3 regions of the Pseudomonas mercuritolerans genome follow, and region 1 is predicted to be linked to each of the others. Evidence: riboswitches for the same ligand, from Rfam matches in the RefSeq annotation. Region 1 holds a riboswitch; each other region holds the start of a gene.

The links. Region 1 has a riboswitch for cobalamin ahead of ND528_RS27590 (CbtB domain-containing protein). Riboswitches for the same ligand answer to the same signal wherever they lie in the genome.
Region 2: another riboswitch for cobalamin. It lies ahead of cobO (cob(I)yrinic acid a,c-diamide adenosyltransferase); the one in region 1 lies ahead of ND528_RS27590 (CbtB domain-containing protein).
Region 3: another riboswitch for cobalamin. It lies ahead of ND528_RS09355 (ABC transporter substrate-binding protein); the one in region 1 lies ahead of ND528_RS27590 (CbtB domain-containing protein).

Annotation. Positions count from the first base shown of each region.
Region 1 covers NZ_JAMSHA010000013.1:66,996-70,263, forward strand. Annotated here, with positions in the region: gene cobW (cobalamin biosynthesis protein CobW) at 1-254, opposite strand, end outside; cobalamin riboswitch at 354-565, opposite strand; cobalamin riboswitch at 1,310-1,528, shown strand; gene ND528_RS27590 (CbtB domain-containing protein) at 1,652-1,849, shown strand; gene ND528_RS27595 (CbtA family protein) at 1,861-2,562, shown strand; gene ND528_RS27600 (cobalamin biosynthesis protein) at 2,559-2,972, shown strand; gene cobM (precorrin-4 C(11)-methyltransferase) at 3,050-3,268, shown strand, end outside.
Region 2 covers NZ_JAMSHA010000001.1:863,342-866,609, reverse strand. Annotated here, with positions in the region: gene ND528_RS04030 (PQQ-dependent sugar dehydrogenase) at 1-446, opposite strand, end outside; gene ND528_RS04025 (hypothetical protein) at 513-1,097, opposite strand; cobalamin riboswitch at 1,260-1,489, shown strand; gene cobO (cob(I)yrinic acid a,c-diamide adenosyltransferase) at 1,572-2,183, shown strand; gene ND528_RS04015 (cobyrinate a,c-diamide synthase) at 2,180-3,268, shown strand, end outside.
Region 3 covers NZ_JAMSHA010000003.1:204,063-207,330, reverse strand. Annotated here, with positions in the region: gene ND528_RS09360 (FecCD family ABC transporter permease) at 1-689, opposite strand, end outside; gene ND528_RS09355 (ABC transporter substrate-binding protein) at 686-1,699, opposite strand; cobalamin riboswitch at 1,839-2,032, opposite strand; gene ND528_RS09350 (ParD-like family protein) at 2,242-2,469, shown strand; gene map (type I methionyl aminopeptidase) at 2,466-3,257, shown strand.

The sequences.
Region 1 (3,268 bases):
AATTCTTCCTGCACCGTGCAGCACAGGCAGCCGTTGGCCAGCTCATATACGCGGCCGCTGGCCTCTTCTTCGGTGCAGCCGATGGTGCATTGCTTGAGGATCTCACCGTCGATGCCGAGCTCGCCGAACTCATTGACGATCACCGCGATGCGCCGGCCCTGAGCGTTGTCGAGCATGTGCCGCAGCAGCGTGGTTTTGCCCGAACCGAGGAAACCGGTGACGATGGTGACGGGGAGTTTGGCCAGTGTTTTCATCGGTATGCCCTTTGGCAAGCGGCGGGCATACGGGACGAGAACCGGCAGCGCGCGTGCACGCCGGAAGCATTCGCCACCGGATCACCCCGCCCGGTTGTAGTGAGAATCTGTGACGAGGCAGGTCTCCTGGCTGACGGCGTTCAGGCGTGGGGCCTGGCGTTCATTGCGCCTTCCCGCTGGCTCATCGATTGAGCTGGCAGTGGCGTGGCAACGAACATCACCGTTCACAGTTGCGGGGGCAGCCGCGGCTTTGACCGCGTTCCCTTCTTAGCTTCGGCAAGTGCCGAAGAACCTCGAAAGCGCAAGGCTACGCATGGGTCCGTCGTGGGTCAATGGTCGGTGAGTCTGAAACTGGGGGTATATCCGTTGCTGCTGTAACGGCTTCCTATGGTTTCGCTCTTACAGCGAGTCCCTTTTTCAAACGCCGGAGTGCCGGCCCAGCAAAAAGGAACCAAAAGGCTTTGCCCCGGCGTACGGCCCGCTCGCTGGGGCTCGGGGTACCTTCGTTACGGGACCGATCCCGTAACGAAGCCTGCCGAAGGGGCAAAAGATCAAGAGCCAGAGCAAAAGCCCCTCACCCTAGCCCTCTCCCGGAGGGAGAGGGGACTGACCGAGGTGTTCAGGCGAAATACGCCGACTTGCGATATCGAGTCGAATGCAGATTCTGAAAAGCCCGCAAATCGGCTCCCTCTCCCTCGGGAGAGGGCTGGGGTGAGGGGCGGATCCAACACAGATCCAAAGCAGACCACACGCTTTTCACCACTCAACAATGAGCGCAAGCTCGAGTGCCCTTGATCTTGATCCACCGGCGACGTCGGAAGGCTGAGCGGATCAGTCCCGTAGCGAAGGAACCCGAGCCTGCGAGGGCCGAACGCAGCAGCAAGCCTTTTCGGTTACCTTTTTGGCGTCTGGAAAAGGTGACTCGCCGTAAGGGCGAAACCCTAAGCAGCCGTTACCGCAGCAACGGATATACACCCAAAAACATCAAAAAAAAACGCCCCCCTCGCAGCACCAAAAACGCCCGGAAATTGACTAAAAACCCAAACCCATGTTCTCCTGCCCACCTTGTTACGGGTGCCCTTCACAGGGTGAAACGGGAAACCGGTGAATCATGTGCTTTACTCAAAGCCATGTCAGTCCGGTGCTGCCCCCGCAACGGTAAGCGAGCGAAGCGTTAGATCCACTGTGCCCCGGCATGGGAAGGTGACGCTTGCAGGTCGGCGCCAAGCCAACCCCTCGCAAGCCCGGAGACCGGCCCGCAACACCCAGCGCGCGCAAGCGTCGCTGATCACAAACAAACCCGCGGTGGGCGGGCGCTGTTCGAAATCCCTGCGTGCCCGGCTCGCAGGGATTTTCCTGCGCTCTGTTTACCCGCTGACATTTCAGAGGGAAGCGCTATGTCGATCACCAGCAATACCGTCAGCCACACTGACCACATTTCCAGCAGCACCACCTTGGGCCAACGCGTGGCCGCCGCCCTCTTCGCCTCGATCCTCGGTGCCAGTCTGGTCTGGTTCGCCGGTTTCTCGCACATCGAAGCGGTGCACAACGCCGCTCACGATACCCGCCACAGCGCCGCATTCCCATGCCACTGAGGCCTGCCGAGATGATCAAGCGTATCGCGCAAACCGCAGGGTTCACCGGCTTGCTGGCCGCACTGCTCCTGACCCTGCTGCAGAGTTTCTGGGTTTCGCCACTGATTCTGCAGGCCGAAACCTTCGAGAAATCCGAACCGGTCGCGCAAATTCACGAACACGCCGCCGGCACCGCGGCGCACAGCCATGATGGCGAAGCCTGGGAGCCGGAAGATGGCTGGCAGCGTGTGGCCTCGACCACTGGCGGTAATCTGGTGGTGGCGGTGGGTTTCGCCCTGATGCTCGCCGGCCTGTATACCCTGCGCGCGCCAACCAAGACCTCGCAAGGGCTGCTCTGGGGTCTGGCCGGTTACGCGACGTTCGTTCTCGCGCCGACCTTGGGCCTGCCACCTGAATTGCCGGGCACTGCGGCTGCCGATCTCGCATCGCGGCAGATCTGGTGGATCGGCACCGCCGCTTCGACCGCGGTTGGCCTGGCACTGATTGCCTTCAGCCGCCACTGGTTGATGAAGCTTCTCGGTGTCGCGATTCTTGCGGTACCGCACGTGATCGGCGCGCCGCAACCGCAGGTGCATTCGATGCTTGCCCCAGAGGCACTGGAAACCCAGTTCAAAATCGCTTCGCAGCTGACCAACGTCGCGTTCTGGCTGGCTCTTGGCCTGATCAGTGCGTGGTTGTTCCGCCGCAAAAGCGCAGGGCAATATCAGGCATGACCGATGACCGCGCAGCGCCGACCTTCGTGGTCGGCTTCGGCTGCCAGCGTGGCTGCCCGGCCAGTACGCTGCGTGCACTACTCGATCAGGCGTTGCAGGCACACCGCATCGAACTGCGAGCAGTCAAGGCTTTGGCCAGTATCGACCTCAAGCGCGACGAACCGGGGTTGCTGGAACTGGCCAGACAATTGAACCTGCCCCTGCAGTATTTCAACAGTGCAGAGCTGGCGCCCTTCCAGCAGCGCCTCAGCCATCAATCGCAGATCGCCTTTGAGCGCACCGGTTGCTACGGCGTGGCGGAAAGCGCCGCGCTGGCGCTGGCCGAGCTACTGATTCTGGCGCCGGCGAAGCTAATGATTCCGCGGCAGAAATATGCGCAAGCCACACTGGCATTGGCCGGCGCTGCATAAACCTCGATAATCCCCGCCATCGATCATGAGCACGCTTCATCTGCAGTGGGGCTGCGCCTCTTCACAAGGATTCAACGATGACCGTTTACTTCATCGGCGCTGGCCCAGGCGATCCGGAACTCATCACCGTCAAAGGCCAACGGCTGATTCGCAGCTGCCCGGTGATTATTTATGCCGGTTCGCTGGTACCCGCAGCGGTGCTGGAAGGTCACCAGGCCAAAATCGTGTTCAACAGCGCTGAACTGCACTTGGAACAGATCATCGATCTGATCAAGGCTGCCCATACCAAAGGCCAG
Region 2 (3,268 bases), on a different contig from region 1:
AGAAATACCGTGCGGGTTTCTGCGACGCCATCGTGGTCGGCATCACGCAACAGGGTGATGCGGTTCGGGCTGGGTACACCGGCACCGGCCTTGCCCATGACTTTCTTCATCACCCAGCCACGAATGCCTTTGCTGTCATCGGGCTTGGGCGGCGCATTGGTTTCCGCCACCAGCACATCGCCGTTGGGCAACACATAGAGCCAGCGTGGGTGATCGAGGCCTTCGGCAAACGCGGCGACCTGGGTGCCGGCCGCAGCGGTCGGTTTCGCACCTTCCGGCCAGCCCACCGCCGGGGCGATGTTCACTGTCGGGATCAGCGTCTTGTTCGGTTCGGGCAGTTTCGGTGACGGGCCGGTGCCGTCGGAGACTTGCAGGCTGGAGGTTTCACCGCAGGCGGCGAGCCCGCCAGCGACGGCGATGATAAGAGCGAGTTGGGCCTTGCGCATTGCTGATCTTCCCTATGAATGCATTCCTAAACATAGAGGAGGGCGCAGGCCCGATGGTTCAACTGCTCAACCGCGGGCTTCCTTGAACAGCACGGCGATGCCCGGATGATAGTTGCCCGCGTCGCTGCGCAATTTGCGATAGGCGTAGGGGAAATACCAGGCGACTGCGCAGGTGTGTTCCTTTTGCAGGTCGTCGACCATGTCCTGCAGTTCTTCAGGGCTGGCGCTGTGCTGGGCTTTTTGCGGAGCAACGAACAGGCAGCCGAGCTTGAGATCGCTGGCGTAGCTGATGCGCTTGGCATCATGGGTGATGTCGAGCAGGGCCTGGGTCAGGTTGAGGTTGTTGACCCGTGGCCAGCGTTGCGTGGCCTGAATGAATGCCCGGTCTTCGCTGCCGGCAATCAACAGATCGGCGCGCGCATTGCGTTCGCCTTCTTCGTTCTGTTTGCGCGTGGCCGTGTCGTTCAGCGTGACCATTTCAGCCATCCACGCCGCTGCCGCGAGCAGGCCGAGATTGGCTTTTTCGTCGTGCCAATATGGCGTGTCGTTGTCGCCGCGAACGGTGTTGTAGCGATCGATACAGTCAAACCAGCGTTCCAGCACCGGGCGCAGGAATTCCAGGCGCGGGTTGCTGATGATCATGCCTTGCATCGTCGTCATCCTTATTGTTGTAGTGGGCTTTTTGGAAAAAGCATGGCTCTTTGATATCACTTGTCACAGTCTGGCACAAGATTGCCGCTGCACATTTGATCAGCGGCAGTTATTCGCGCGCAAAGCGCCTCTTCAATTGACGCTCCACCCCCAACCCTCTAACCTTCGCCGCTTGTTTCAGGTGCTCTGTGGCCCCGCGTCGACAGAGTGAAACAGGGAAGCCGGTGAGTGTGGTCCGCAAGCGAAGCCACGACGATCCCGGCGCTGCCCCCGCAACGGTAAATGAGTGAAAACTGCGCCTTGAGCCACTGCTTCGAAAGAAGCGGGAAGGCGCGCAGTCAGGCGAAACGCCGCTCATGAGCCCGGAGACCGGCCTGATCCATCTCAGCGGCATCACGGTGGGCGATGCCAGGCTTTTTGCCGTCTATTCTTGTGCCTGCCCGCCGTTATCCAGCCTCAACGGAGAGCTCCCCCATGACTGATTCCCCCGAGCGTGACGAACGCCATCTGGCGCGCATGCAGCGCAAGAAAGCCGTGATCGACGAACGCATTGCCAACTCGCCCGACGAATGTGGCCTGGTGCTGGTGCTGACCGGCAACGGCAAAGGCAAGAGCAGCTCGGCGTTCGGCATGCTCGCCCGCGCCATGGGCCACGGCATGCAGTGCGGCGTGGTGCAGTTCATCAAGGGCCGCAACAGCACGGGCGAAGAATTGTTTTTCCGTCGCTTTCCCGAGCAGGTGCGTTTCCACGTCATGGGCGAAGGCTTCACCTGGGAAACCCAGGATCGTCAGCGCGACATCGCCGCTGCGACCGCCGCTTGGGAAGTCTCCCGCGAATTGTTGCGCGACCCTTCGATCGGCCTGGTGGTGCTCGATGAATTGAACATCGCCCTCAAGCACGGCTACCTCGATCTCGATCAGGTGCTCAGCGATTTGCAGGCGCGTCCGCCGATGCAGCACGTGGTGGTCACCGGTCGCGGCGCCAAGCCGGAAATGATCGAGATGGGCGACACGGTCACCGAGATGGGCATGCTCAAACATGCCTTCCAGGCCGGGATCAAAGCGCAGAAAGGCGTCGAACTTTGAAGCAACCACGTCACTGCCCGGCGGTATTGATCGCCGCGCCGGCCTCCGGTCAGGGCAAGACCACCGTCACCGCCGCACTCGCCCGTTTGCATCGCAATCAGGGGCGCAAGGTCCGCGTGTTCAAATGCGGGCCGGATTTTCTCGACCCGATGATCCTCGAACGCGCCAGCGGTGCGCCGGTGTATCAACTGGACATGTGGATGGTCGGCGAGCAGGAAAGTCGCCGGCTGTTGTGGGAAGCCGCCGCCGAAGCCGACCTGATTCTGATCGAGGGGGTAATGGGCCTGTTCGACGGCACGCCATCCAGCGCTGATCTGGCGCGCCACTTCGGTGTGCCGGTGCTCGGCGTGATCGATGGCACCGCCATGGCGCAGACTTTTGGCGCCTTGGCGCTGGGCCTGGCGAAGTATCAGCCGGACTTGCCGTTCGCTGGCGTGCTGGCCAACCGCGTCGGCACCTTGCGCCATGCGCAATTGCTCGAAGGCAGCCTCACTGAAGGTCTGCGCTGGTACGGCGCGCTGTCCCGCGAGACCGGCATCGAATTGCCGAGCCGCCACCTCGGCCTGGTTCAGGCCAGCGAATTGAATGATCTGGATCTGCGTCTCGACGCGGCCGCCGATGCGCTGGCCAGCAGTTGCCAAGTCGCGCTGCCACCGGCCGTTGAATTCGCCGCGCCTGACGTCATTGCCGCCGAGCCTCTATTAAAAGGTGTGCGCATCGCTGTTGCCCGCGATGAAGCCTTTGCCTTCACCTATGGCGCCAGTCTCGATCTGCTGCGGGCGATGGGCGCCGAGCTGCAATTTTTCTCGCCGATCCGCGACACGCAATTGCCCGAGGCGGACAGCCTGTATCTGCCGGGCGGCTATCCAGAGCTGCATCACGTCGCGCTGGCGCAAAACGCCTCAATGCTTGCAGCAATCCGCGCGCACCACGCGGCGGGCAAGCCGTTGCTCGCCGAATGTGGCGGCATGCTTTATCTGCTGGATTCGCTGACTGATGTCGAAGGTACTCGTGCTGAGCTGGTCGGTTTGCTCAAGGGCGATGCGGTGATGCAGAAGCGTCTGGCGGCGCTGGCGTTGCAGGCA
Region 3 (3,268 bases), on a different contig from region 1:
GAATCCGCGCCAAAGGTGAACGCATCCAGTGCTCGCCGGTGGCACAGACAAACGACCAATCCCAATACAGCCACAGGTACTGCCAGCCACACCGACGGCCAGCGCACGCCGCCGAGATTGCCCAACAGCCAGAACATGATCCCCCGCGCTTGTTCGGAGCTGGCCGAGCGGGTGATCAGAAACGCGGTGAGGGCATTGAACAATTGCGAGCCGGCGATCCCGGCGAGAATGATCTGCCCGGTGCCGCTGGCCGAGCCGCTGACTCGCGCCAACAGAATCACCAGTACGAACGCTGTCACCGCGCCGGCAAAGGCACCGACCGACAATGAAATCGCCCCGGCACCGACGCCGAGGAGGGCGACCATCACCGCGCCGGTCGAGGCGCCTGCAGAAATACCCAGCAGATACGGATCGGCCAACGGATTGCGCAGCAGCGATTGCAGGATCACCCCGCACGTCGCCAGGCCGGCGCCGCAGGCCGCCGCGACCAGCGCGCGGGTCAGGCGATAGTTCCAGACAATGCCTTCGTCGATCGGGTCGAGCACATAACCGGCGCCCCACAGCTTGTTGGCCAGCACCTGCAACACTACGCTCGGCTCGATCGAAGTCTCACCAATGGCCACGCCGCCGATCAGCGCGACCGACAGCGTCAACAGCACCAGCAGCAAACGGATCAGGCGTCTGCTCATGGCAACAGGTCGTAGCCGTTGATCGCGCTGGCCAATTGTTCGAGGCCGTCGAAGGTGCGCAGGCTGGCCTGCATGGCCATGGCGTCAAGGATGATGATGCGGTTGTGCTTGACCGCGTCCATGTTGCGCGTCACCGGATCACTGCGCAGGAAGGCGAGTTTCTTCTGATAGTCGTCCGCCGGGAAACGTCGACGATCCATGCGCGCGATGACCAGGAAAGTCGGGTTGGCCTTGGCGATGGTTTCCCAGCCGACGGTCGGCCATTCTTCATCCGACTCGACCACGTTGCGCACGCCGAGGGTGCTGAGCATGAAATCGGGAACGCCTTTGTGCCCGGCCACGAACGGCTCGATGTCCATCTCGGCGCTGGAGAACCACACCAGGGCGCTGACGTCTTTGCGCTGCTGCTTTTTCGCCGTGGCGATCGACTGCGCGAGGCTGGCTTTGAGCTGCTCATTGAGCTGCTCGCCACGCGCCTGCACATCGAAAATCGCTGCGAGCTGGCTCACGGCTTTGTAGATGCTGTCGATGCGAAACGGCGCCAGCCGCGTGCCGTCCGAGCCGACGAGGTTGTCCTTGGCTTCGCAATCGGAGGGGAGCAGGTAGGTGGGAATCTTCAGTTCATGGAACTGCTCACGAGTGCCGACCGCGCCTTGCGGCCCGACCATCCATTCCAGCTCGACGGCAACCAGCTCCGGGCGTTTGGCGATCACCGCTTCGAAACTCGGCTCGTTGTCGGCGAGGCGCTCGATCCTGTCGTTCTGCGCTTTGTATGTGCCCAGCACGTCGTTGAACCAAAGCGAAGTGCCAACGACCTTGTCGCCCAGACCCAAGGCGTAGAGCATTTCGGTGCCGGCCTGGCCGATGGTCACCGTGCGATCGGGCGCGTGCTGAAAGGTCAGGCTGCTGCCGCAGTTTTCGACGGTCAGCGGATACGCGGTCGGCGCCGCTTGTGCCAGAGCGCAGAAGCTGAGAGCGGTGAGCAGGGTGGCAAGGCGGGGCAGCAGCATGGGGCAGTCTCCAGGAGAACCGTACGGGAGCGGGCGGGTACGGTTGGAAACACACCTCGGGCGCGGTCGTGGAAACTGCGCAAGGCCGGCACGGGGAAAATGCGCACGGCACGATGTCCTTCCCGGACACCCCGCCGGTTAGTCAGTCACTGTGCCGGCAGGTCTCCTGACTGATGCGTCATCGCCACGCTCCGGCCTTCCCGGGGTTCACCCAGTGGCAGTCGAGGAGCAGGCTCGGCACCTACAGTTGCGGGGGCAGTTCCGATTGATGCTGTGCAAGCATTTCGGATTCCCTATTAATTCCGTGTGGAAACCGGCGCGGGCATGGTAGTCGATCAGGCCGCTCAAGGGGAGCCGAATCTGCCTTTGTAGGAGCTGCCGAAGGCTGCGGTCTTTTGATCTGGTCTTTAACGTGCAAGATCAAAAGATCGCAGCCTTCGGCAGCTCCTACACGGGCGCATGTTTCCGTGGAGGAGCGTTTGCAATCCGGGGGTAAGCTTGGCTAATATACGATCCATATACACATCGTATCGGATTCATATATGGGCATCGTAAAGATTTCAGAGGACATGCACGAGAACCTGCGCATCTCCAGCAACGCCCTCAGCCGCTCGATCAACGCGCAGGCCGAGCACTGGATGCGCATCGGCATGCTCGCCGAGCTGCATCCCAACCTCGACCACAGCGCCATTTGCCGCCTGCTGATCCGCGCCGAACAGAGTGGTGGCCTGGATCTGCAACAACTGACTCAGGAAGCCGTCAGCGCATGAAAAACCAGATCAAGATCAATACCCCGGCCGACATCGAAAAATCCCGCGCCGCTGGCAAGCTCGCCGCTGAAGTACTGGCGATGCTGGTGCCGCATGTGAAGGCCGGGGTGACCACCGATGAGCTGGACCGGTTGTGCAACGATTACATCGTCAATGTGCAGAAAGCCGTGCCGGCCAATGTCGGTTATCACGGCTTTCCGAAAACCGTCTGCGCGTCGGTCAACGATGTGGTGTGCCACGGCATTCCATCGGGTACGCCATTGAAGGATGGCGACATCGTTAATCTCGACATCGCCGTGATCAAGGATGGCTGGTTCGGTGATACCAGCCGCATGTACGTCGTGGGTGAGGCGACTCCTGAAGCGCAGCACCTGATCAAGACCACTTACGACGCGATGTGCGCGGGCATTCGCGCAGTGAAACCGGGCGCAACGCTGGGCGATATCGGTTACGCGATCCAGAGCCTGGCGGAGGCGGAGGGCTTCAGCGTGGTGCGCGAGTACTGCGGCCATGGCATCGGCAAGGTCTATCACGACGAACCGCAAATCCTGCATTACGGCTTTCCCAATCAGGGTCTGAAGCTCAAGGCCGGGATGATTTTCACCGTGGAACCGATGCTCAATGCCGGCAAACGCCATGTGAAGAACATGCCGGATGGCTGGACGGTGCTGACCAAGGATGGCTCGTTGTCGGCGCAGTGGGAGCATATGGTCGCGGTGACGGAGAGCGGGTTTGAAGTGCTGACGGCTTGGCCGGATGAGATTGAAGGTTACCGCGCTATTGTCTGATACCTCGTCGT